2 regions of the Porticoccus hydrocarbonoclasticus MCTG13d genome follow, and region 2 is predicted to be linked to the other one. Evidence: predicted binding sites of a transcription regulator. Region 2 holds the regulator's gene; the other holds the start of a gene.

Region 1 (11,313 bases), 350 kb from region 2:
AAGTTGTTGCATGTATGCTTTGAGATCCATGTCATTCAGTGCGGTGATTTCAGGACCGCGCATTATATCGTCGCAAGACAGATAAGTCCTGGTGATCCAGAGATAATTTTTTATTCGACAGGTGCAATAGACGACGATTGGCGACAATCGTAAAACCGGGGCACAATCAGACACCATGATGGACAATGAACCTCTGCAGCTGCTGGCTGATTTTGTACACCGTTACCCGGACTTGCTGGTATTGAGTGGTGCCGGTATCAGTGCCTCATCGGGCGTACCGACTTACCGGAACAGTGAGGGTCAATGGCAGCGCAGGCCACCGGTACAGCATGGGGATTTTCTCAATAACTACGGTACCCGACAGCGCTTCTGGGCCCGCAATATGGTGGGCTGGCGCTTTATGCGTGATGCCCGCCCCAGCCCTTCACACTTCGCCCTGGCTGGGCTGGAGGCGCTGGGTATGATTCGTTCAGTGGTGACCCAGAATGTGGATGGGCTGCACCAGCGGGCGGGGAGTCGTCGCGTGATAGACCTTCATGGTCGCATCGATCGCGTGCGTTGCCTGGGCTGTGATGCGTTATTCCATCGGGAGGATATTCAGCGTTGGCTGGAGCAGCACAACGGACTTTTTGCGCAACAGGTGGGAGAGGTCGGTCCGGATGGTGACGCGGAGCTGGACGATCTGGATTATTCAGCGCTACAGGTGTGCGAATGCCAATTTTGCGGGGGCACGCTCAAGCCGGATGCGGTATTTTTCGGTGGTACGGTGCCGCAGCAGGTGGTTGCAGACGCGGCTGCAGAACTTCAGCGTGCCGAGGCCCTGTTGGTGGTGGGTTCCTCCCTGATGGTTTATTCCGGGTTCCGTTTTTGTCGCTGGGCCGCGGCGCAGGGCAAACCGATTGCGGTGATCAATCAGGGGAAAACCCGTGCGGATGGGCTGGTGGCCCTGAAGCTGTCCTTGCCCTGTGACGCATTATTGCCAGCCCTTGCCAGCCGATTGCGGGCCAGTGTGGCTGATTAGTTGGGCGGTTAGCTCTGGCTCATTGTGATTAGCCAGTTGCGAATTTGTTGCAGGCGTTCTCCCGGATCATTCAGCTCCAGCAGACTGATTCGCAGCTCCGGTTCTATGGGCAGCAGGCGGGCCAGTTCCCAGCCCAGTGCATTGCCATCCTGGGGAGCGGCTGATGCTTGTTGGGCAATCGGGTCACCTTCGGCCAGCGCCATCAGTAGATCGAGCAGATCCGCCGTTGAATCGTCCAGTTCAAGTGGCTCATCAGGGGGACAGAACCGGACAATACCGGTGACCAGACCATCCTGTTCCGCCTCGCTATTGAGTAACTGAAACCGTTGATTACCGCGTATCATGATACCCAGCAGGCCGTTTTCAAGTTGGCTCCAATCGATAATCTCGGCAATGACCCCCCAAGGATAGACTCTGGGCACTGCGCCCACTTCTGACCCCTCCAGTATGGGTACGATCCCGAAGGGCTGCTCTTTTTTAAAACACTCGGTGATCATCCGCAGATAGCGCTGCTCAAAAATCTGCAGATTGAGCGTCGTGCCCGGAAAAAGCGGCTGCGTCAGCGGAAAAAGTGGCAGTCTGGTGGTTTCTGTCATGGTTTGCTAGGTTCCGGCAAGTGGCGATGATCCTGAGTGCATTCCGGTGCAATCAGAACCGGCCCGGGATTTTCTCATTGATGTGGGGAGGGTGTCAGCAGTTTTGATTTTGGCACCAGCAGGGTGTCGTTATTGTAACGCTCACCACTGCGATAGCGTGGGGGATACCGCCGGGGTTTTTGCCAGAATGGACGGTAGGGGTGGCGATTGTAATGGGGGTAATAATTGTTGTAGTAGTGCTCTTCCCGGTAGATTACCGGTGGTGTGGTCAATTGTTCGGGAATCAGGGCCTCTTCAGCCTCCCTGCGGGCCTGGGTTCTTTTTTCCCGATCCTGTTGCAGGCGTTCCGTGGTGTTGGCCATCTGTTCGATACGGGCGTCCGCGTCATTTTGAACACCGTCTTTCCCGGCAGCGTCCGGCAGGGTAATGGTCTCCACCAGTACGGCGTTTTCCAGCGGTGCATCGCTGTAAACCACATTGCCATTGATGTCCACGGATTTGTAGACAATCTGCTGGCCCTGCGCCTGGCAGGCAAGCATTGCCAGTATTATCAGCGCCGCCTGTCCGGTACCTGTAATCCGCATTTCAACCCTCAAATCGTCCTCTGCGTTTTACTTTGACACTTTACCAGCTGCAAAGTTGTGACAGGTAATCTGTTTCACAGGATGGTCATATTTCGTTCATGTGGTTGTCACAAGTGCTGCCTAATGTGTGATTTATGACAACACCAAAAGCGCTACAAACACTCCACTTGCTCGATGTTGCCACCTTTTTGCGTATTGTGCAGTGGAATACCCGCAAGGGCATTCGAAGGTTTGCCCGTCTGGTCTCTTGCAGTGCCGATGGCTGGCTCTATCCTGCAGCCCCCGCACTGGCGGCACTGTTCTCGGTCTCCCTGGCGGTACAGTTACTGATTGTGCTGACAGTCGGCTTTGCCATTGAGCGGGTCAGCTATTACGTGCTGAAAAACAGCTTCAGGCGCAACCGGCCGCCCCGGGCCATTCCCGGTTACCAAAGTGTGATTACGGCATCGGATGAATTCAGTTTCCCCTCCGGGCATACCTCAGGTGCGTTTCTGGTCGCTACAGCACTGACAATACTTCTGCCACCTGTTGGCATCGCGGGCTACCTCTATGGCTGGGCGTCGTTGGTGGCCTTGTCCCGAGTGATACTGGGCGTTCATTTTCCGCTGGATACACTGGCTGGCGCCCTGCTTGGTGGCAGCCTTGCCTGGGTTGCCCTGCAATTAACAGGCAGTTTGTTATGAGAATTTTCTACGGTGTGCAGGGCACGGGTAATGGGCATCTTTCCCGCGCCCGGGCGATGGCCAGAGCGCTTGATCATTATCCGGATGTCCAGGTGGACTGGTTGTTTTCCGGCAGGCCGCGGGATGCGTACTTTGATATGGCGCCGTTTGATGATTTCCAGTGTCGCCGTGGACTGACCTTCCATACCAGTGCCGGACAACTGCAACCGCTGAAGACTTTGCAGCATGCCAGTCTGCTGACGTTACACCGGGATATCAGGGCGCTGGACCTGGCAGGCTACGATCTGGTGATCAGTGACTACGAGCCAGTCACTGCCAGAGCGGCGCGTCGCCAGGGTATCCCCTGTGTCGGTATTGGTCACCAATACGCGTTCTCTTTTCCGGTTCCTCTGCGTGGCGGAAATCTGTTGAGTCGTACGATCCTGCAACGGTTTGCGCCAGTCACCATTCCTGTGGGCCTGCACTGGCACCATTTTGATCAGCCGATATTACCGCCGATTGTGGATCTTGCGCACGGCCTTGCCTCCCGGGGAGACACGGAAAGGCGGGTGCTGGTCTACCTGCCGTTTGAAGATCAGGATGCACTATTGCCACTGTTTCGCCAGTTTCCCCACTATGAGTTTTACATTTACGCCCCGGGTCAACGTTGGCATGACGATGGTCATTTGCATACTCGTCCGCTGAGTCGGGACGGTTTCCAGCAGGATCTGATCGACAGCCACTGGGTGATCTGTAATGCGGGATTTGAATTGATCAGTGAAGCTCTGCAGCTTGGCAAGCGGATTATGGCCAAGCCGCTTCGTGGGCAGATAGAACAACTGGCCAATGCTGCCGCCCTGGAGCAGCTCGGTTACGCTGCCATCGAGGACCGCATTAATCGCGCCGCCCTGGCGTTCTGGTTTGATTGCGAGCCGGTGGCGCCCCGCATCAGTTACCCCGATGTCGCCACAGCGCTGGCGCGCTGGATTTATGGTGGCTGTGTCGAGACGGTGGCATCCCTCAGTGACCAGTTGTGGCGCGAAACGGATCGGGGTCGCGGTTCCTGGAAAATGGGCCAGGTCGCCTGAGCTTGAACGTCGTTAATGGCATCAAGTCCGGATAACGGGCAGATCATGCCAGCGGGTAGTGTAGGCGGGTGAGCAATACTGCTGGCGCATCGGCCAGCCCTGGCCACGCCCTGCGCTGGCCAGAAAGGCGGCACCGCGGCCATAGCGCCGGTTGATGGCATCCAGTGTCTGCATCAGCGTATCTGTGTGGACACTTTGATGATTCTGAAAAATGTCGGCCTGATGATGCCGGCGTGAAATCAGCTCAATCAGGCCGACTCCGGCTTTCAGATAGGCATGCCCCGGCCGGTAGATGGCCCGCACTGCCTGTCTGGAATGGGCGGCGATCAGCCGGCTGTCGTCGGTGTCAAAGGGCAGTTGTACCACTGCGCTATTGCTGTAGTAGTCAGGCTGGTGGGGCGATGTATGGATAAACACCTGGATGGTCCGGACCAGATGCTGCTGCCCGCGCAGTTTTTGCGCCGCGTTGCTGGCATAGAGGCTGACCGCCTTCAGCAGGGGTTCCATGGTGGTGGGTTTTTGACCGAAAGACCGCGTGCAGTAAATCTGTTTTTTGTCGGGTGGCACCTCTTCCAGTGCCATACAGGAAGTGCCGTTTAGCTCCGCCACGGTGCGTTCCACGCAGACATTGAAGCGTTGACGAATCATTTTCGGATTGCTGTCGGCCAGTTCCCGGGCGCTGCGGATGCCCATTCCTGCCAGTTTCTGACCGAGCCGTGGGCCGATACCCCATACCTTGGTGGCCGGCATCCGGCCCAATAACCACTGCCACTTGTGGGGGCTGTCCAGCAGACAGACCCCTTCGCAACTCGGAATGTTTTTTGCGCCGTAGTTGGCCAGTTTCGCCAGCGTTTTACTGGGTGCCAGGCCGACACTCACTGGCATGCGTATCTGTTGCCAGATGGCCTGTTTGATGGTCAGGCCATACTGTTGCAACGGTAGATCCATGCCTACCAGGTCCAGAAACATTTCATCGATACTGTAAATTTCGATATTCGGGCTGAAGTGGCGCAGGCTGTCCATCACCCGGCGGGATATATCGCCATAGAGCCGGAAATTACCGGAAAAAACACTGACCCTGTGCCGCTCCAGCAACGGCCGGATTTTGAAATAGGCTTGCAGGTCGGGAATGCCGAGCGCCTTGGCCTCCTTTGAGCGGGCAATCACACAGCCGTCGTTATTGCTCAATACCACCACTGGCTTGTTGCGCAGGTCCGGTCGAAAAATCTGTTCACAACTGGCGTAGCAGCTGTTGCAGTCAACTAGCGCAAACATCGGTGATGGCGCACGGAATGAACGACGACTCCCTCAATGATCAATTCGGCATTGTCGTGCAGCTCAATAGGGGGATAGCGCAGGTTCCCGGCGCGCAGTAACCGCTCGTTGAGATCCAGTACCTTGCAGGTCAGTTCACCGTCGATGGCGGCAATCACCACATCGCCATGCTGGGGTTGCAGGGCGCGATCCACCACCAGCAGGTCGCCGCTGAAAATACCGAAGCCGGTCATTGAATCGCCTTCAGCACGGGCAAAGAACGTGGCAGCAGGATGTTTCACCAGATAGTCGTGAATATCCAGCGGTCTCTCGACAAAATCGTCTGCCGGGCTTGGAAAGCCCGTTCTTACCGTTGAGCCAAACAGGGGTATGCGGCGGTCAGTGGTGGTTGGTATCAAAAGGGATGTTTTCATCATGCTAAAATACTGTATAAATAAACAGTATTCAATGAAATTGTAGGTCGTCTGTGGAAAGCGCGGACCCCTGTGATGGAACATGCGATCCGGTGGAAAGAAAAGGTTTGTTTCCGATCGATCCGTGTAACGTTGTTGCCGGTAATTTTAACCGTCGGATAAATACCCGGTTCGTGAATGGCTCAGGCCTGCTCGGTGAAAAGCACGACACTCCACTTCATTCCCTGTGACGTTAGAGATACCGGGCGTGAAAACGGAGGTGATCGCCGATAAAGGAACTGATAAAAAAATAGCTGTGGTCGTAACCCTGTTGATAGCGAACATCCAGCGGATATCCGGCCTGTTGCGCCGCATCGGCCAGCAGGTGGGGTTTCAGTTGTGAATCGAGAAAATCATCCGCTTTACCCTGATCGACCAGTATGGGCAGGTGATGTGCTGCCTGCCTGATCAGTTCGCAGCTGTCGTACTGTCGCCAGTCATCCCGGTCGTTCCCCAAGTAATTGCCGAGGGCCTTTTCGCCCCAGGGGCAGCGCATGGGGGAGCAGACCGGTGCAAATGCCGAGGCTGAGCGATAGCGTTGGGGGTTTTTCAGGGCGATGGATAGAGCGCCGTGGCCACCCATGGAGTGGCCGGAGATGGCGATTTTTTCATTATCAACTGGAAAGTGGTTGTTGATAAGACGAGGCAACTCTTCCACGACATAGTCGTACATACGGTAGTGTTTGTCCCAGGGCTGCCGGGTGGCGTTGAGATAAAATCCGGCGCCCAGACCAAAATCATAGGCCCCTGTCGGGTCATCGGGCACCCCTTCACCACGGGGGCTGGTGTCCGGTGCTATCAGCGCGATACCGTATTCTGCCGCATAGCGCTGCGCCCCCGCTTTGATGACAAAATTTTCATCCGTGCAGGTTAGGCCGGATAGCCAGTACAGTGCCGGTACAGCCCGCTGATCCGCCTGGGGTGGCAGGTAGATGGAGAATGTCATGTCACAGTCGAGCGAATCCGCCCGGTGCCGGAAGCGGAGCTGCTGGCCGTCAAAACAGCGATGGGTGTCGATTTGTTCCATGGTCGGGCCTCTTTCTAGTAGCGTATCACCGAGCGAATGCTCTCGCCGGCGTGCATCAGGTCGAAAGCCCGGTTGATGTCGTCCAGCGGCATGGTGTGGGTGATCAGCGAGTCGATGTCAATTTTGCCATCCATGTACCAGTCGACAATTCGCGGGACATCGGTGCGCCCCCGCGCTCCGCCGAAAGCAGTGCCGCGCCAGGAACGCCCGGTGACCAACTGAAACGGGCGCGTGGCAATTTCCTTGCCGGCCCCGGCGACACCGACGATACAGCTTTCCCCCCAACCTTTGTGGCAGCACTCCAGTGCCTGGCGCATGACATTGACATTGCCAATGCACTCAAAGCTGTAGTCCACCCCGCCGCCGGTAATTTCCACCAGGTGCCCAACCACATCGTCCACCTCTGACGGATTGACGAAATCGGTCATGCCGAACTGTTTTGCCAGCGCAGCCTTGGCGGGATTCAGGTCGATGCCGATGATCCGGGTAGCGCCGACCATTCGGGCACCCTGGATGACATTGAGACCGATACCGCCGAGACCAAATACGGCGACGGTGGAGCCCGGCTCTACTTTCATGGTGAAGGCCACCGCGCCGATGCCGGTGGTAACCCCGCAGCCGATGTAGCAGATCTTTTCGAAGGGCGCGTCCTCTCGGACCTTCGCCAGAGCGATCTCCGGCAGCACGGTAAAGTTGGCAAAGGTGGAGCAGCCCATGTAGTGCAACAGGGGTTGTCCGTCGAGGGAAAACCGGCTGGTGCCGTCGGGCATTAACCCCTGGCCCTGAGTGCTGCGGATAGCCTGACAGAGATTGGTTTTCGGGTTGAGGCAGAAATCGCATTCCCGGCATTCCGGGGTGTAGAGGGGGATGACGTGATCGCCGGGCTTGAGGTTTTTAACCCCGGCGCCCACCTCTACCACGACTCCGGCACCCTCGTGACCGAGAATGGTCGGGAAAGCGCCTTCCGGGTCATCGCCGGAGAGGGTGAATGCATCGGTGTGACAAACGCCGGTGGCTTTGATCTCCACCAGCACTTCCCCGGCTTTCGGTCCCTGCAGGTCAACCTCAACCACTTCTAGGGGTTTTCCTGCGCCAAAAGCGACCGCTGCTCGTGTTTTCATCCGTCATGTTCTCCGTCTTCAGAAGTTCGCTCACGACTATAGTCAGTTGCTTGCGGGGTGGCAAACGGGGCATGAGTGACAAATCGCCAAATGGGATCCTGGTGGCTACCTGGCCTCGACCAGATCCCTAAGGGCCGTTGCCAGCATCTGGTTGGATACCAGCATTTCCCGGTTGACATTGAGTAGTGTCGAGAGAGGGACACCAATACCATCGCCGTCGCTGTAGCGGGTAATCATTTGATGGAGGCGGTCGTGAGACAAATTGATTTCAGTGTCCAGTTGCTCGCGCTTTTCGGCAATCAATATGGGGTCGGTTTTTTCCAGCAGGTTGAGCAGGTGCCGGTAAATGACACGGGTATCGTGACGGATGGTTTCTATCATTTCCTCATCGTCGGACTGCATCCGCAACTCCACGATGTTGAGTCGTATGTCCTTGAAGCTTTTGGCACTGAATACCATATCCCTGGCCGCGTGCAGCAGCCCGGAAACAATCTGTGCTTCATCGCTACTGGCCTTTTCCTGCAAGACCCGGTTGGCGTAGTGCAGGATTTGCTGTTCGGTGTGTTTGATATCCGCGTACTGGTCATCGTAGCTGGGATTTTTGAGGCTGATATCACGATATACCCGATAGCCCTCGTATTCCTGTAGCAGTTCTTGCGGACGTATTTTCAGAACCCGAAGATTGAGGATGATGACCCGGTAAAACAGCCGGATCACTTCCTGGTGTATGGCCTCACTGGCGGCATCGCTGACGCTGGCCGGAACCTTGGTGATGAATTGACAACCACTGCCATCTTCGTCGGCAAAGCGGTTTTGCAGCCAGCGGGCGAATGGTGAGATGAAGGGCAGGAACAGGATAATCGCAAACAGGTTAAACAGGGAGTGGAACAACACCACGGCGTACATGGGGTCCTGTACTGTCAGGGTGTCGGTAATCAGCTGCAGGATCGGGTACAAGAGCGCCAGCCCGATCAGGCTGGACAGCAGGTGGAAGATAAAGTGGGCCAGCGCCACCCGGTGTTTGTCCGGGGAACCTTTCAAGCTCCCCATAACAACCGTGACGGTGGTGCCCAGATTTGCACCTGCCATGATGGCTGCCGCGGTAGTGAGTGGCATAATCCCGGCGTGAATAGCGCTTAGTACAATCATCATGGTGGCTGAGCTGGACTGAACCAATGCCGTAAATAGCAGACCCCCCAGTGCATAGAAAAGGATCGGGTAATCGGCAAATACCCCCGGAACACTCTGCTCGACCAGCGTCCCCATGCTGGTTTTCATAAAGTCGAGTCCCATCAGCAGCAATCCCAGTCCGAGTAGTAATCTGGCCTGACTGTGGCGTCGATGTTCAGTGCTGATAAATACGGTGCCGAGAGTCCCCACTGCCAGTAGCGGCAAGGCATATTCTGTGAGACTGAGTTTGAAACCGATGGTGGCGACAATCCATCCGGTGAAGGTGGTTCCCAGACTGGCGCCGAAAATGACCCCCAGTGCGTTGGCCATGGTGAGGATGCCCGCCCCCACAAAGGCCAGCACGATAAGACCGACCATGGAGCTGCTCTGCAGGCAGGCGGTGCTGATGATACCCATCATGACCCCGCGTACCGGCGTATTGGTGTAATCCCTCAGTATGTGACGGAAGGCTCGGGTGCCGAGTGTGCGTAACGCCTGCTCCAGAACCATCATTCCGTAAAGGAAAATACCCAGTCCGGCCACCAGTTCCCAGGGTTGAAACGGCATAGTTGGAATGCTCTCCGGCAGGTTTGTACTTATAGGTTGTTGTGTAAAAAGTGTAGCAGGGAATCAATTGACAGGACCAAAAACCGCAACAGACGATGATCCGTTGCGGTTTTTAGAGCCCCTGTTACTTGCCGAAAGGCTTGAAGATCAGAATCAGTTTTGGCAGCAGGGTCATGGATCCGAGCAACGCTGCCAGCATGGCCAGACCGGTGAGCAGACCGAAATAGACGGAAGGGATGAAGTTCGACAGAGCCAGAATGGAGAAACCAATGATAATGGTGATGGCCGTGTAAAACAGTGCCCGCCCTATGCTGGCATGAGCCCGGTGCATGGTGGCGATGTAGTCGCGATCCACGGCAAATTCCCGCCGGAAACGGGTGATGTAGTGAATCGCGTGATCCACACCAATACCCACAGTGATGGCCGCGATGGTAATGGTCATCATGTCCAGGGGGATTCTGGCAAGCCCCATGCCGCCCAGTACCACGGTGGCGGCAAGCATGTTCGGCAAGATAGCAATAAGGGAAATCGACAGTGAGCGGAACAGCACAATAAACATGGCCATGATGCCGATAAAAACGGCTCCCAGGGTCAAAATCTGGGAGCGGAACAGGCTTTGAAGCATATTGTTGTAAAGTACCAGCAGGCTGGTCAGATGCACCTGATCCTCCTGCAATCCCAGCTCGTCCACGGCAAACTGGCGAATATTTTTCAGTAGTTCCGGTCGTTTCAGTTCGCCGCCGGTTTCCCGGATTCGCAGCGTAATGCGGGCCTGGTTCAGTTCGTCGTCAATGTAGGGGTCAACCAGAAAAGCGGCATTGTCCCGGGACAAACTGTTGCGGAGAAAGGCCAGTTCCAGATCGTTCAGGCGGTGGCCCATCAGGTCTTCGGCGACGTCGGTGATCATTGCGAGAGAGTTGACCTTGCCCACTTCAGGAAGTGACTCCAGGTAATCATGTATCTGGTTCAGCTTCTGAATCCCGACCCCTGTGAACCAGTAACTGTTGGTCGAAGTCTCTTTACCGGTGCTGCCATCGTCGGCAAAGGGGTCTTCTGCAGCGAAGGGGTCCTCTGCCGCAAACGGATCTTCCGCAGCAAACGGATCTTCTTCACCCGCACCGGCACTATTGTCACCGCTGGCGTGTGACGTGGCTGTGTCGGGTGCATCCAGAATGATATCCAGTGGCGTGGTGCCCCCCAGCTTTTCATCGATAACGGAGAGCCCCTGATGAATTTCGGTGTCAGAGCGGAAATAGTCTATAAACCGGTTCTCCACCTGCAACTGGGAGATCCCCCAGCCGCTGATCACTGCAGCCAGCAAGGCCAGGCCCAGAACCAGTCCGCCGTGATTTTCGGTGAACCGTGAAAAATACAGGGTATAGGCCGCCGAGTTGTCACCACTGTCGTTGTTATGGCCCTTGCCCAGCAGCATCATGCCGGCGGGAATCACCAGAAATGCCAGTGCCAGTGCCAGGGTAATCCCCATGGTCATCATCCAGCCAAAATCGATTACTGGTCGGATGTCACTGACCACAAGGGAGACAAAAGCCACCACGGTGGTGAGCACGGTGTACAGGCAGGGGCGGGCCATGTAATTAACGGTTTCACTGACCAGTTCCATTTGGCTGCGCTCAGGAGATTCGGCCAGGATTTCGCGGTAGCGAACAATCAGATGAATGGTCAGCGCGAGGGTGATAATCAACAGTAGCGCTACAAAGTTCGAAGAGATCACGGTCAATCGCCAGTCAAT
Region 2 (11,313 bases):
ACATGGGAACTGCACTTCACTGGCAGCGCGACCTTGTTGAAAAGAGCAGCCCCTTCTTACACGGAATTTATGGTGCTGGCTGGTGCCATCGCGAGTATCACCCTACTCCTGGCCTACCTGGCTATTCGTATCGCCCTTCATCGCGACCATTGGCAAAATTGGCGGGGACGGAGAAAGCCCGTGCCTGCCAGGACACCTGCCAACGAACCGACATCGTCTGCCGACGGGACTATTGATGAGACTGGTGACGAGTCTACAAACGGGACGAATTCCACTGACCCAGCACCAGATGAGCCACAGGAACAGGCAACCTACAGCGACACGGACAACACAGATGGCAATGACGACATATCCGATATCCCGGCGGTGGTGTTTCGCGATTATGACATCCGGGGCCTGATGGGCTCACAACTAACGCCGACGTTCGCCCTCAAGCTTGGCCGCGCACTGGCTCGCCGGGCAATGCTGGTGGATGAGCACACCCTGGTCACCGGCTATGATGGACGACTGTCGAGCCCGGAATTGATCGAATCACTTGAGGAGGGAATCCGCAGCACAGGCTGTCACGTCATCCACTTGGGGTCAGTGCCCACCCCCCTGCTTAATTTTGCGACCAATCATCTGCAACAGACGGAGTGTGGCGTGATGGTGACGGCCAGCCATAACCCGGCACAGTACAACGGATTCAAAATTTTCTTTCAGCACCACGCACTCTGCGGTGCAGAAATTATGGCCCTGCAAACTGAAATGACGGAGGAGGACTACCCCGACAAACCCCATGGCGAGCGCCAGGAACTGGATATTTCAGATGATTATATTGAGGCCATTTCCGGCGACGTGGTTCCCGCCCAGCACATCAAGGTGGTACTGGATGCTGGCAACGGCATAGCCGGTGAACTGGCATCACGGGTACTGGACGCCATCGGCTGCGATGTCATCCCCCTATACTGCGACGTGGACGGCAGCTTCCCCAATCATGCGCCGGATCCCACGGTACCGGAAAATCTGACAGATCTTATCTGCCATGTGCAAGACAACCAGGCAGACCTGGGGATTGCGTTGGACGGTGATGGCGATCGAATTGTGGCGGTGTCTGCCACTGGCAAAATTATCTGGCCAGATGAGTTGTTGATGATTTTTGCCCGGGACGTCGTTTCGCGACACCCGGGAGCGGACATCGTATTTGATATCAAAAGTACCCGGCGCCTCAACACACTGATCAGCAGCTACGGTGGTCGCCCGGTGATGTGGAAAACCGGCCACTCCCACATGTATAACAAAATCATTGAAAGCAAGGCGCCGCTTGGTGGGGAATTCAGCGGCCATATTTTCTTCCAGGATCGCTGGTTTGGGTTTGATGACGGCATCTATGCGGCAGCGCGACTGATTGAAATCATGACCATTCGTGAACAGGGCCTGGATGAGATAATGGCCGGCTTTGAGGAACGCTGTTCAACACCCGAAATACGGATAGAAGTCGATGAACGAGAGAAGTTCACGCTGATTGAAAAACTGCGGGAAAAAGAGGCCTTTCAGGCAGGCAAGATGTCAACCATTGACGGAATTCGGGTCGATTTTCCAAAGGCATGGGGATTGGTGCGCGCCTCCAATACGGGCCCGGCACTGACCCTGCGGTTTGAAGCGGAGAGCGAGGAGTCACTCGAAAAAATCAAATCGCTTTTCCGTCAGCAACTCCGTAGCATAGACGATCGCTTGAGCTTTTGAATTATCACACTGTCAGGAACACACATGTCACTAACGCGAGAAGCCGCCTCCAACACGGCCAGGGTTCTGTCCGAGGCACTGCCCTACATCCAGCGCTTCACCGGCAAGACTATCGTCGTCAAATTTGGCGGCAATGCCATGGTGGACGAAAAACTGAAAGCCAGCTTTGCCCGGGATATTGTGATGATGAAGCTGGTGGGCATGAACCCGGTAGTGATCCACGGTGGCGGCCCACAAATTGGCGAACTGCTGGCGCGGCTGCAAATTGAATCCCACTTTGTCAACGGCATGCGGGTTACCGACAGCAAAACCATGGACGTGGTGGAAATGGTGCTGGGCGGTGGTGTCAACAAGGAAATCGTCAATCTCATTCACCACGCCGGCGGCAAGGCCGTTGGTATTACCGGCAAGGACGGCCAGTTAATCAAGGCCCGCAAACTCAAAGTCACCCGGCACACACCCGAGATGGAAGCGCCGGAGATCATTGATATCGGCCACGTGGGGGAAGTCGAATCGGTGAATACCGGCGTAATCGACATGCTGACCAACAGTGACTTTATTCCAGTGATCGCACCTATCGGTGTCGATAGTGAAGGCAACTCCTACAACATCAATGCCGACCTGGTAGCCGGCAAGATCGCCGAAGTCCTCAAGGCAGAAAAATTGATTCTGCTCACCAACGTCGCCGGCCTGCAGGATAAAAACGGTAAGGTTTTGACCGGCCTGTCCACCCGTCAGGTGGATGAACTGATCGCAGATGGCACGATCTACGGCGGCATGCTGCCGAAAATCCGCTGTGCGCTGGATGCGGTCAAGGGCGGCGCCAGGACAGCCCATATTATTGACGGCCGGGTCAACCATGCCACACTGCTGGAAATCTTTACCGATCTGGGTGTCGGCACGTTGATCTCCGATGAAGCAGCAGAGAGCGCCGGATGACAACAACAGCAAAAACTTCCAGAAAACAGCACATCCTGCAAGCCCTCGCAGGGATGCTGGAGGCCGCGCCCGGTGGGCGCATCACGACTGCTGCACTGGCCGCAGAGGTCGGTGTCTCCGAGGCTGCGCTCTACCGGCACTTCCCAAGCAAGACCCGGATGTATGAGGGCCTGATCGATTTTATCGAGGAGACGCTGTTTACCCGGATGCGGACGATCATTGTCGAAGAACCCGATGCCGCCAGTCGCTGCTACCGTATTCTGACGCTTCTGCTCACGTTTGCCGAGCGCAATCCTGGAATCACCCGGTTACTCACAGGCGACGCGCTGACCGGCGAAACAGAGCGACTGCACAAACGGATACAGCAATTATTTGATCGACTGGAAACTCAGCTAAAGCAGATTCTTCGCGAAGCAGAGGTATCGGAAAACCTGCGCCCGGCCATCACCGTGACGGCTGCAGCCAACCTGATATTGGCACTGGCCGAAGGCAAGATCAGTCAATTTGTTCGCAGCGAGTTCACTCGGTTGCCGACGGCGAACTGGCAGGAGCAGTGGTCGGTGGCTGCGACGGTTTTTTTTCGGGATTCAACGTCATGAAGCGGTTTTTGTAACGCTCATAACGCGCCGCCACCACCTCATATTCCCGCTTGCGCAGCAACAACATATGCTGTGTATCCCCGGTTAATCTGGTGATCTCATCCATTCTTGCCAATAGGTCTTGGGGTAATTTTTTACCGGCCAGCTGATATCGGGCAGCCCTGGTTTCGGCCTTTTCAAGCTGCTCTTCATTTTTGGCCCGGTTGGACTCGATAATCTCTATTTCTCTGGCAAGCTGGGCCAATCGCCGCTCACCAGCAGCCTCAACCTCGCCAACATCACTGTAGCTGCGCAATAGAAATTGATCCTCTTTGAGTTGATCCGCCCGGCTTGCCTTGCCTGATACGGCCCCATCCTCTTCTTCCACAGGCTGATGTGGCGGGACAGTTTTTACCACCCTGCCTGTGCTACTGAGCACCTCATAACCTTTAGCGACGTACTCCGGAGGCACTTGGTGGTCAATCACCAGATTGCCCTCGCTATTGTGATAGCGGAAAAGATTACTGGCCTCTGCTAACATGGACGCCGAACAAAATAATGCCAACACCAGGCACCAAGTGGATTTGCTGTTATTGATTAAATTGGCCATAGGGACAGTCCGGTTTATCAACATCACAGGTTCCGCCGGAGCCTGAAGACAGTTTCCCCATTTTGGAAACACGATCTGTCGGTTATCATACACTCTCCCAAAATCAGGGGCGATCATGCGAATTATCAGTGTTGCCGTGGACGGTATCCAACAGGCTGCCGATCTGGGGTTATTTCAGTGGCTGGCCTCCCAGGACGCTCACATAATATGCCTTCAGGATCTCCGGTTGCCGGAACCCGTTCTCAGTTCTCGTGCCGAGTTTCAGCTCGACGGTTACTTCAGCTACTTCTTTGATGCGCCCCAACCAGAGCAGAATGGTGTCGCCATTTACACCCGGGATATGCCCAAGGCAATAATGTACGGTTTTGGTGCCAACAACGGCGAAGATATGAATGGGCGGTATCTACAAGCCGACTTTGAGCATGTCAGCATCTGTTCACTGCTGGCCCCTTCCGACAGCGATGGCCAACCGCTTAAAGACCGTTTTTTTCGGGATCTTCTGGCCCATTTCAGCAAAATCAGCAGCAAGCGCCGTGACTACATTTTTTGTGGCAGCTGGAATATTGCCCATCGGACCATCGACGTGAGCGCACCGGAAACCTGCTGCAACCTGTCCGGTTTCCTGCCACATGAGCAGCAGTGCCTCGATCAGGTATTCGGTGACATTGGTTACGCCGACGCTTTTCGGCTCTTCAACATGGATGCGGACGAATTCACTTACTGGCCTACCGGTAAACCCCTTGGAGGGATGGGTTGGCGCACCGATATGCAAATTGTGTCAAAAAACCTCACCAGCCACGTGGAATATGCTGTGATTTACAAGGCCAAGACGTTTTCCAGTCACCTGCCAGTGATTGTGGATTATGATCTGGAGACACTCTGACAGCGGTGACGAGCAAAACAGCATGCTAACCTTGCGCCAATACACGCCCCTCTTTAGACTGCCGAAACACCGGCAAAAGCCAGCTACTCGTTGAATCATTGATGCCTGATGTAATTCCGGAAAACTCCGTTGGTATTGTCACACCGCAAGCGATTCACTTCGATGAGCCGCTCGTGCTTGCCTGCGGCAGAACACTCGACAATTACACACTGATGGTGGAAACCTATGGGGCATTGAACGCCGATGGCAGTAACGCCATCCTCATTTGTCACGCTCTCAGTGGCCATCACCACGCCGCCGGATACCACAGCATGGCCGATCAGCGGCCGGGTTGGTGGAACAACCATATCGGGCCGGGAAAACCTTTCGATACCAACCGTTTTTTTATCGTCTGTCCAAACAATATCGGCGGCTGTCACGGTAGCACCGGGCCCATATCCATCAACCCTGATACCGGTCAACCGTGGGGACCTGATTTCCCACCGTTGCGGGTGCGAGACTGGGTAGAAAGTCAGGCACGACTGGCGGACAAACTCGGTATACGTCAATGGGCTGCCGTCGTTGGCGGCAGTCTCGGCGGCATGCAGGTTATGCGCTGGGCTTTGGAATATCCGGACCGGTTGCGCCATGCGGTTGTCATCGCCTCGGCAATGAAACTTAGCGCGCAAAATATCGCTTTTAACGAGATAGCCCGCAACGCCATCAGATCCGATCCCGAGTTTTGCAACGGGCGCTATCTCGAACAACAGACTCAACCCAGAAACGGGCTGGGGCTGGCGCGCATGATCGGCCACGTTACCTATTTATCGGATGAGCTGATGGGCAATAAATTCGGTCGGGAATTGCGCTCCGGTTCTTTTCAACGCGGCCAGGATGCACCCATTGAATTCCAGGTGGAAAGCTATCTGCGCCATCAGGGTGACGCCTTTTCCGGCGCTTTCGATGCTAACACTTACCTTCTGATGACCAAAGCCCTCGACTATTTTGACCTCGCCCGAGAGTACGATCACAATCCGGTCGAGGCTTTCCGGCACGCCAGCTGCGATTTTCTTGTGGTGTCCTTTTCCAGCGACTGGCGCTTCTCTCCGGAACGCGCTGCAGAAATTGTTGAGGCACTGATCGCCGCTGATAAAAATGTGGCCTATACAGCCATTGAATCCAACCTGGGACACGATGCATTTCTATTGCCGAACCAGCGTTATGAGCAAGTGCTCACTGCTTATATAAACCGCATTTTAGCTGAGATTTCCTCAAAATGATGATGCGCACAGACCTGAACATTATTCAGCAGTGGATCCATCCGACGAGCCGAATTCTGGACCTGGGCTGCGGTGACGGCGAACTACTGCAGACCCTCGGCAAGACAAAAGGCGTCTGGGGGTATGGGCTGGAAATTGATGCTGACAAAATTACGTCCTGTGTTGCCCGGGGCGTGAATGTGATTGAGGCCGACCTTGACGAAGGTCTGAACCAGTTTTCCGACAACAGCTTTGACACCGTGGTAATGACCCAGGCACTTCAGGCGATGCGCTATCCTCACCTGGTATTGGGAGAAATGTTGCGCGTGGGCAAACAGTGTGTGGTGACATTTCCCAACTTCGGCAACTGGCGCGCCCGCAGCTATCTGCTGTCACGAGGCCGCATGCCGGTCACCAGGCAACTCACCTTCCAGTGGTACGACACACCCAACATCCACTTTTGTACCGTGAAAGATTTTGAGGCACTCTGTACAGAGAAGCGTATCCGGATACTGCATCGCGAATTTGTTGCAGAGCGCCTGCCGGACAAGTACATGAAAGGTATCTGGCCAAATATGTTCAGTGACACCGCCATCTACCATTTGAGCAAGTAGGCCTATTCATGACAGGTAGCCACAACATGAAAATAACCCAAGCAATCTCGTTATTCCTGCTCATCGCAGGTTTGAGTTTCAGTGCACTGGCTGACAACCGCCCCTACAAGGAATACGGCGACCTGAAAGTGTTTTTCAGTGCCTTCAACAGCAGCTTTATCCAGCCTGACGTTGCCAGCTCGTACAATATTGTTCGTGGCAAGGATAAAGGGCTGGTGAATATTGCCGTGGTCAAAAATGGCCAAATGGGCGGCCTGCCAGCCGTGGTCAAGGGCACCGTCTCCAATATATTCGGTCAACAGCAGGTGCTGGAATTCACTGAAATCCGCGAAGAAAATGCAGTTTACTATCTGGCGCCGTTTCGTTTTGACAAGGAAGACTGGATGACCTTCAAAATTGACGTCAGTCCGGATTCCGACAAGGCGACACATTCGCTGACTTTTCAGCGCAAGTTCTATGTCGATGAGTAGCCCGTGACAGGCACCTCAGACTCTCCGTTCAGCAGGGGCGCAATAGCGCACTTAATAGCAACCTTTCTGTCATCCAGTTCAACATGAAAATTGTTCTCGCCACCGGTAACAAAGGCAAGCTTACAGAGTTTCAGCACCTGCTAGAGTTACTCCCCTTCGACATTCTGCCGCAATCGGATTTTGAGATTCCAGAGGCGGTAGAAGATGGCCTCAGTTTTGTGGAAAATGCCCTGATCAAGGCCCGGCATGCCTCCCGCCTCACCGACCTGCCCGCCATTGCCGATGACTCTGGTCTTGAAGTGGACGCACTCAATGGCGCCCCCGGTATCTATTCCTCACGATTTTCCGGGGAAAACGCCACCGACCAGCAGAACAACCTGCGGTTGCTGTCACTGCTTCAGGAAGTACCCCGTGAGCAACGAACCGCCCGCTTTCATTGCCTGCTGGTATATCTGCGCCATGCGAAGGATCCGACGCCACTAATTTGCCAGGGCACCTGGGAGGGACTGATCGGATTTACCCCGGAGGGTGACAACGGCTTTGGCTACGACCCGCTTTTTTATATTCCCGAGCTCGACTGCACCTCCGCACAACTCGGCAAAGAGAAAAAAAATCGCATCAGTCACCGGGCCAAGGCCATGGCGCTATTACAGGAACGGCTTGTCAGCCTGTATAACTCATAGCCCCCAAAGCGCTGTCGTAACCGGTTAGAATCCATTGTCATACCAAGGCCCATAGGTACCGCTGTGCCCCGTCGCTCCTCACACACTCCCGCCAATCATCAGCTCCACTGGCGCAGTTATCGGCGCACACCGCTGTTTGTCACCTGCAGCGCCCTGCGACCGTGGCTACTGGATCGCGGCTCACTCACCGAACGCTTAATCCGGGCAAGCAAAGGGCAGTTTGAAGTAAAAATACTGTTTCAGGGCATGGGGGTACCCCAACTGTCCGAGCAACGCGCATTGGAACTGCCGATCCGACAACGCGCCCTGATCAGGGAGGTCATCCTGTTTGGCAACCACCAACCCTGGGTCCATGCCCGCAGTATCATTCCGATAAAAACCCTGACCGGACGATTGCGAAAACTCCGAAAGCTGGACAACCGGCCCCTCGGTGCACTGCTGTTTAGCGACCCCGCAATGGTCCGGGGACCCATTGAGATTTCCAACCTGTCCATGCTCGAATCGTGGCCTTCTACGGTACCGGCCAACTATGGTAGCCCCGTACAGGGACGCCGTTCACTGTTTTGGCTGGATGGCAAACCCTTGCTTGTGTCCGAGGTGTTTTTGACGGGGTTTACCCCGTACAATAAAACCCCCTGATTTCGCAACCATGCGGCATTTATGAGCAAAGCATTACAGCGACTTCCCGATTTTGTCCGGCTGATGCGCTTTGACAAGCCTATCGGTACGCTCCTGCTGCTCTGGCCGACGCTCTGGGCGTTATGGTTAGCCGCAGGCGGTGTCCCTTCCGCAAAAAATTTGCTGATCTTCGTGCTGGGTGTGATCCTGATGCGCGCCGCAGGCTGTGTCATCAATGATGTGGCTGACCGGCAAGTGGATGGTCATGTGACACGAACCCGGCACCGGCCGCTACCCAGCGGTCAGATCAAGACCCGCGAGGCAATGGCGTTGTTTGTTGTGCTCTGCCTGGCCGCCTTTGGCCTGGTGTTGCTGACCAATCCACTAACCATAAAGTTGGCCCTGGTGGGGGTGGCGCTGGCGGCCTGCTACCCCTTCATGAAACGTTTCACACATTTGCCCCAACTGGTGCTGGGTGCCGCCTTTGCCTGGAGTCTGCCCATGGCTTTTGCGGCAGAGAGCAACAGCCTGCCCCGGGAAATGTGGACACTGTACATTGCTGTGGTGCTCTGGACCGTCACCTACGATACCTTTTACGCCATGGTGGATCGGGATGACGATGTGAAGATTGGCATCAAGTCTACCGCCATTCTTTTTGGCGACATGGACATACCCATTACCGCCTGCCTGCAATGTCTGACACTGATCGCGTTGTTGATGACCGGGATCAACTTTAATCGCGGCAGCTGGTTTTTCCTGTCCCTGCTGGGAGCCGCCCTGCTGTTTCTCCACCAACAGTATCTGATCCGCCATCGCGAGCGCGACGCCTGTTTCCGTGCTTTTCTCAATAATCATTACGTTGGTGCTATTATTTTTATCGGCCTGGCGGCGGACTACCAGCTCACTGCCGACTAGGTATCGACCGTTCTTTTGTCGATTGTCATATTTTTGTCATGCTCAGGTCATGTAATGGGTATCTGGATATCAATGATGAAAAGAATATGAGTGATAAAACTGTACTTGTTGTAGACGATGAAACGGCCATTCGCGACATGATCTGTTCAGCGCTGGATGTGGCCGGATTTGACACCCTGCAGGCTGAGAACGCCCAGCAGGCCCATGCCATGATCATCGACCACAAACCCGACCTGGTGCTGCTTGACTGGATGATGCCCGTCACCAGTGGCATTGAGTTGATCCGGCGACTACAAAGGGATGACCTGACAAAGAATATACCGGTCATCATGCTGACCGCCAAAGCCAGTGAGGACAACCTGATCCAGGGCCTCGATGTGGGTGCGGACGACTATATCACCAAACCGTTTTCACCCCGTGCCCTGGTGGCCCGTATCAATGCTGTACTGCGTCGCGCCGAACCGGAACTGCCCCCGGAACCGATAGAAGTGGATCAACTGCTGTTTGATCCCATCAGTCACCGGGTCACCATCAGTGGTCAACCGGTATCCATGGGGCCAACTGAATTTCGGCTGCTGAGTTTCTTTCTCACGCACCAGGAGCGGGTCTATTCCCGTGATCAGATTCTAGACCATGTGTGGGGCGGCAACGTCTACATGGATGAGCGAACGGTGGATGTGCATATTCGCCGATTGCGCAAGGCAATTTCCCTTGCTGGACAGGACCGCTTCATACAGACTGTGCGGGGCGCGGGTTACCGCTTTTCCACCAAGGTTTATGAAGAATAGGATCTGCATTGCACAGAGGGCTTAAGGCAGAAATACGGCGGATCGCCCTGCTCACCCTGTTTCTGCTGCTGACAGGTTTTTTATGGGGCCACACTCTGCTCACCCTGCTCTTGGGTGGCGGCCTGTATATGTTGTGGACCTTCGCCCACATCTCCCGACTCTATGATTGGCTCGACCAGAGCGCTGAGGGACCACCCCCCGAAGCAAGCGGCGTCTGGGGCGACATGACCGATTTCCTCTACCGAATGCAACAGCGCAACGAACGCGCCAAACAAAGTCGTCGACAACTGGCCGAGCGCGTCAAGGATATTACTTCTGCGCTGGCGGACGGCATTATCATCCTCACCCCCGATAGGGAACTGGAGTGGTGGAATCCGGCGGCTGAAAAACTGCTTGGCCTCGTCAAACAGGATCGCGGCCAATCCATGACCAACCTGGTTCGCGATCCCCGTTTCGTGGTATTTATCCAGAGTGACGCACTGCCCCCGCCACTGGAACTGAGTTCGCCGGAAGATCCCACAAGAACCTTGCTGTTTACCGCCGCAACCTTTGGTGATGGCAATATCATTCTGGTCGTGCAGGACATCACCCGGTTGCGCAATCTGGAACAAATGCGACAGGACTTTGTGGCCAATATCTCCCATGAGCTGCGGACACCCTTAACCGTGCTCTCGGGCTATATCGAAACCCTGCAGGACAATGCCGACCAATTGCCCAGGGGCTGGGCAAAAGCATTGCTGCAGATGGGCCAGCAAACGGAACGCCTCAACGCCCTGGCCAATGATCTGGTGATGTTGTCACAACTGGAATCCAACCGGAAACCCCCCTCGCGGGCACCCATCATGCTGGATCAGTTACTGCAGCAGATTGCCGAGGATGCCCGCATGGTGGCTGGTGATAATTACCTCATCGAAACAGACTGCGCCACCGATACCCCCTTCAAAGGGGAATACAAGGAACTTTACAGCGCCTTCTCGAACCTTGTACTCAATGCCATCAAGCACAACCCGGCCGGTGTGCGCGTCCAAATACGCTGTTTTCACACCGCATCGGATATCGTGGTGGAGATCTGCGATAACGGTTCCGGTATTGATCCAAAGCACCTGCCCCGCCTGACCGAACGTTTTTATCGGGTGGACCAGAGCCGCGCCACCAGTACCGGCGGCACAGGGCTGGGGCTGGCCATTGTCAAACATGTGTTGATGCGCCACGGTGGATCACTGAAAATCGACAGCACACTGGGGAAAGGTAG

The links. Region 2 encodes PhoB, which activates phosphate uptake and scavenging genes when phosphate is short. Its sites were predicted from a motif close to TGTCATAAANNTGTAACA; they were not measured.
Region 1: a site for PhoB is predicted at 2,247-2,264, ahead of U740_RS00930 (phosphatase PAP2 family protein). Genes of this name have one in related genera too.

What each region holds. Positions count from the first base shown of each region.
Region 1 is NZ_JQMM01000001.1:184,387-195,699, reverse strand. It holds gene U740_RS00950 (glutamate-5-semialdehyde dehydrogenase) at 1-30, opposite strand, end outside; gene U740_RS00945 (NAD-dependent protein deacetylase) at 176-1,021, shown strand; gene U740_RS00940 (LON peptidase substrate-binding domain-containing protein) at 1,030-1,617, opposite strand; gene U740_RS00935 (DUF4124 domain-containing protein) at 1,692-2,201, opposite strand; gene U740_RS00930 (phosphatase PAP2 family protein) at 2,336-2,884, shown strand; gene U740_RS00925 (MJ1255/VC2487 family glycosyltransferase) at 2,881-3,951, shown strand; gene U740_RS00920 (Y-family DNA polymerase) at 3,973-5,226, opposite strand; gene U740_RS00915 (LexA family protein) at 5,214-5,642, opposite strand; gene fghA (S-formylglutathione hydrolase) at 5,872-6,705, opposite strand; gene U740_RS00905 (S-(hydroxymethyl)glutathione dehydrogenase/class III alcohol dehydrogenase) at 6,720-7,826, opposite strand; gene U740_RS00900 (Na/Pi cotransporter family protein) at 7,932-9,563, opposite strand; gene U740_RS00895 (efflux RND transporter permease subunit) at 9,688-11,313, opposite strand, start outside.
Region 2 is NZ_JQMM01000001.1:532,142-543,454, forward strand. It holds gene U740_RS02600 (phosphomannomutase/phosphoglucomutase) at 1-1,725, shown strand, start outside; gene argB (acetylglutamate kinase) at 1,750-2,664, shown strand; gene slmA (nucleoid occlusion factor SlmA) at 2,661-3,263, shown strand; gene U740_RS11770 (hypothetical protein) at 3,184-3,852, opposite strand; gene U740_RS02620 (exodeoxyribonuclease III) at 3,968-4,735, shown strand; gene metX (homoserine O-succinyltransferase MetX) at 4,837-5,994, shown strand; gene metW (methionine biosynthesis protein MetW) at 5,997-6,587, shown strand; gene U740_RS02635 (DUF4426 domain-containing protein) at 6,614-7,057, shown strand; gene rdgB (RdgB/HAM1 family non-canonical purine NTP pyrophosphatase) at 7,141-7,740, shown strand; gene U740_RS02645 (chorismate--pyruvate lyase family protein) at 7,804-8,379, shown strand; gene ubiA (4-hydroxybenzoate octaprenyltransferase) at 8,401-9,273, shown strand; gene phoB (phosphate regulon transcriptional regulator PhoB) at 9,360-10,061, shown strand; gene phoR (phosphate regulon sensor histidine kinase PhoR) at 10,070-11,313, shown strand, end outside.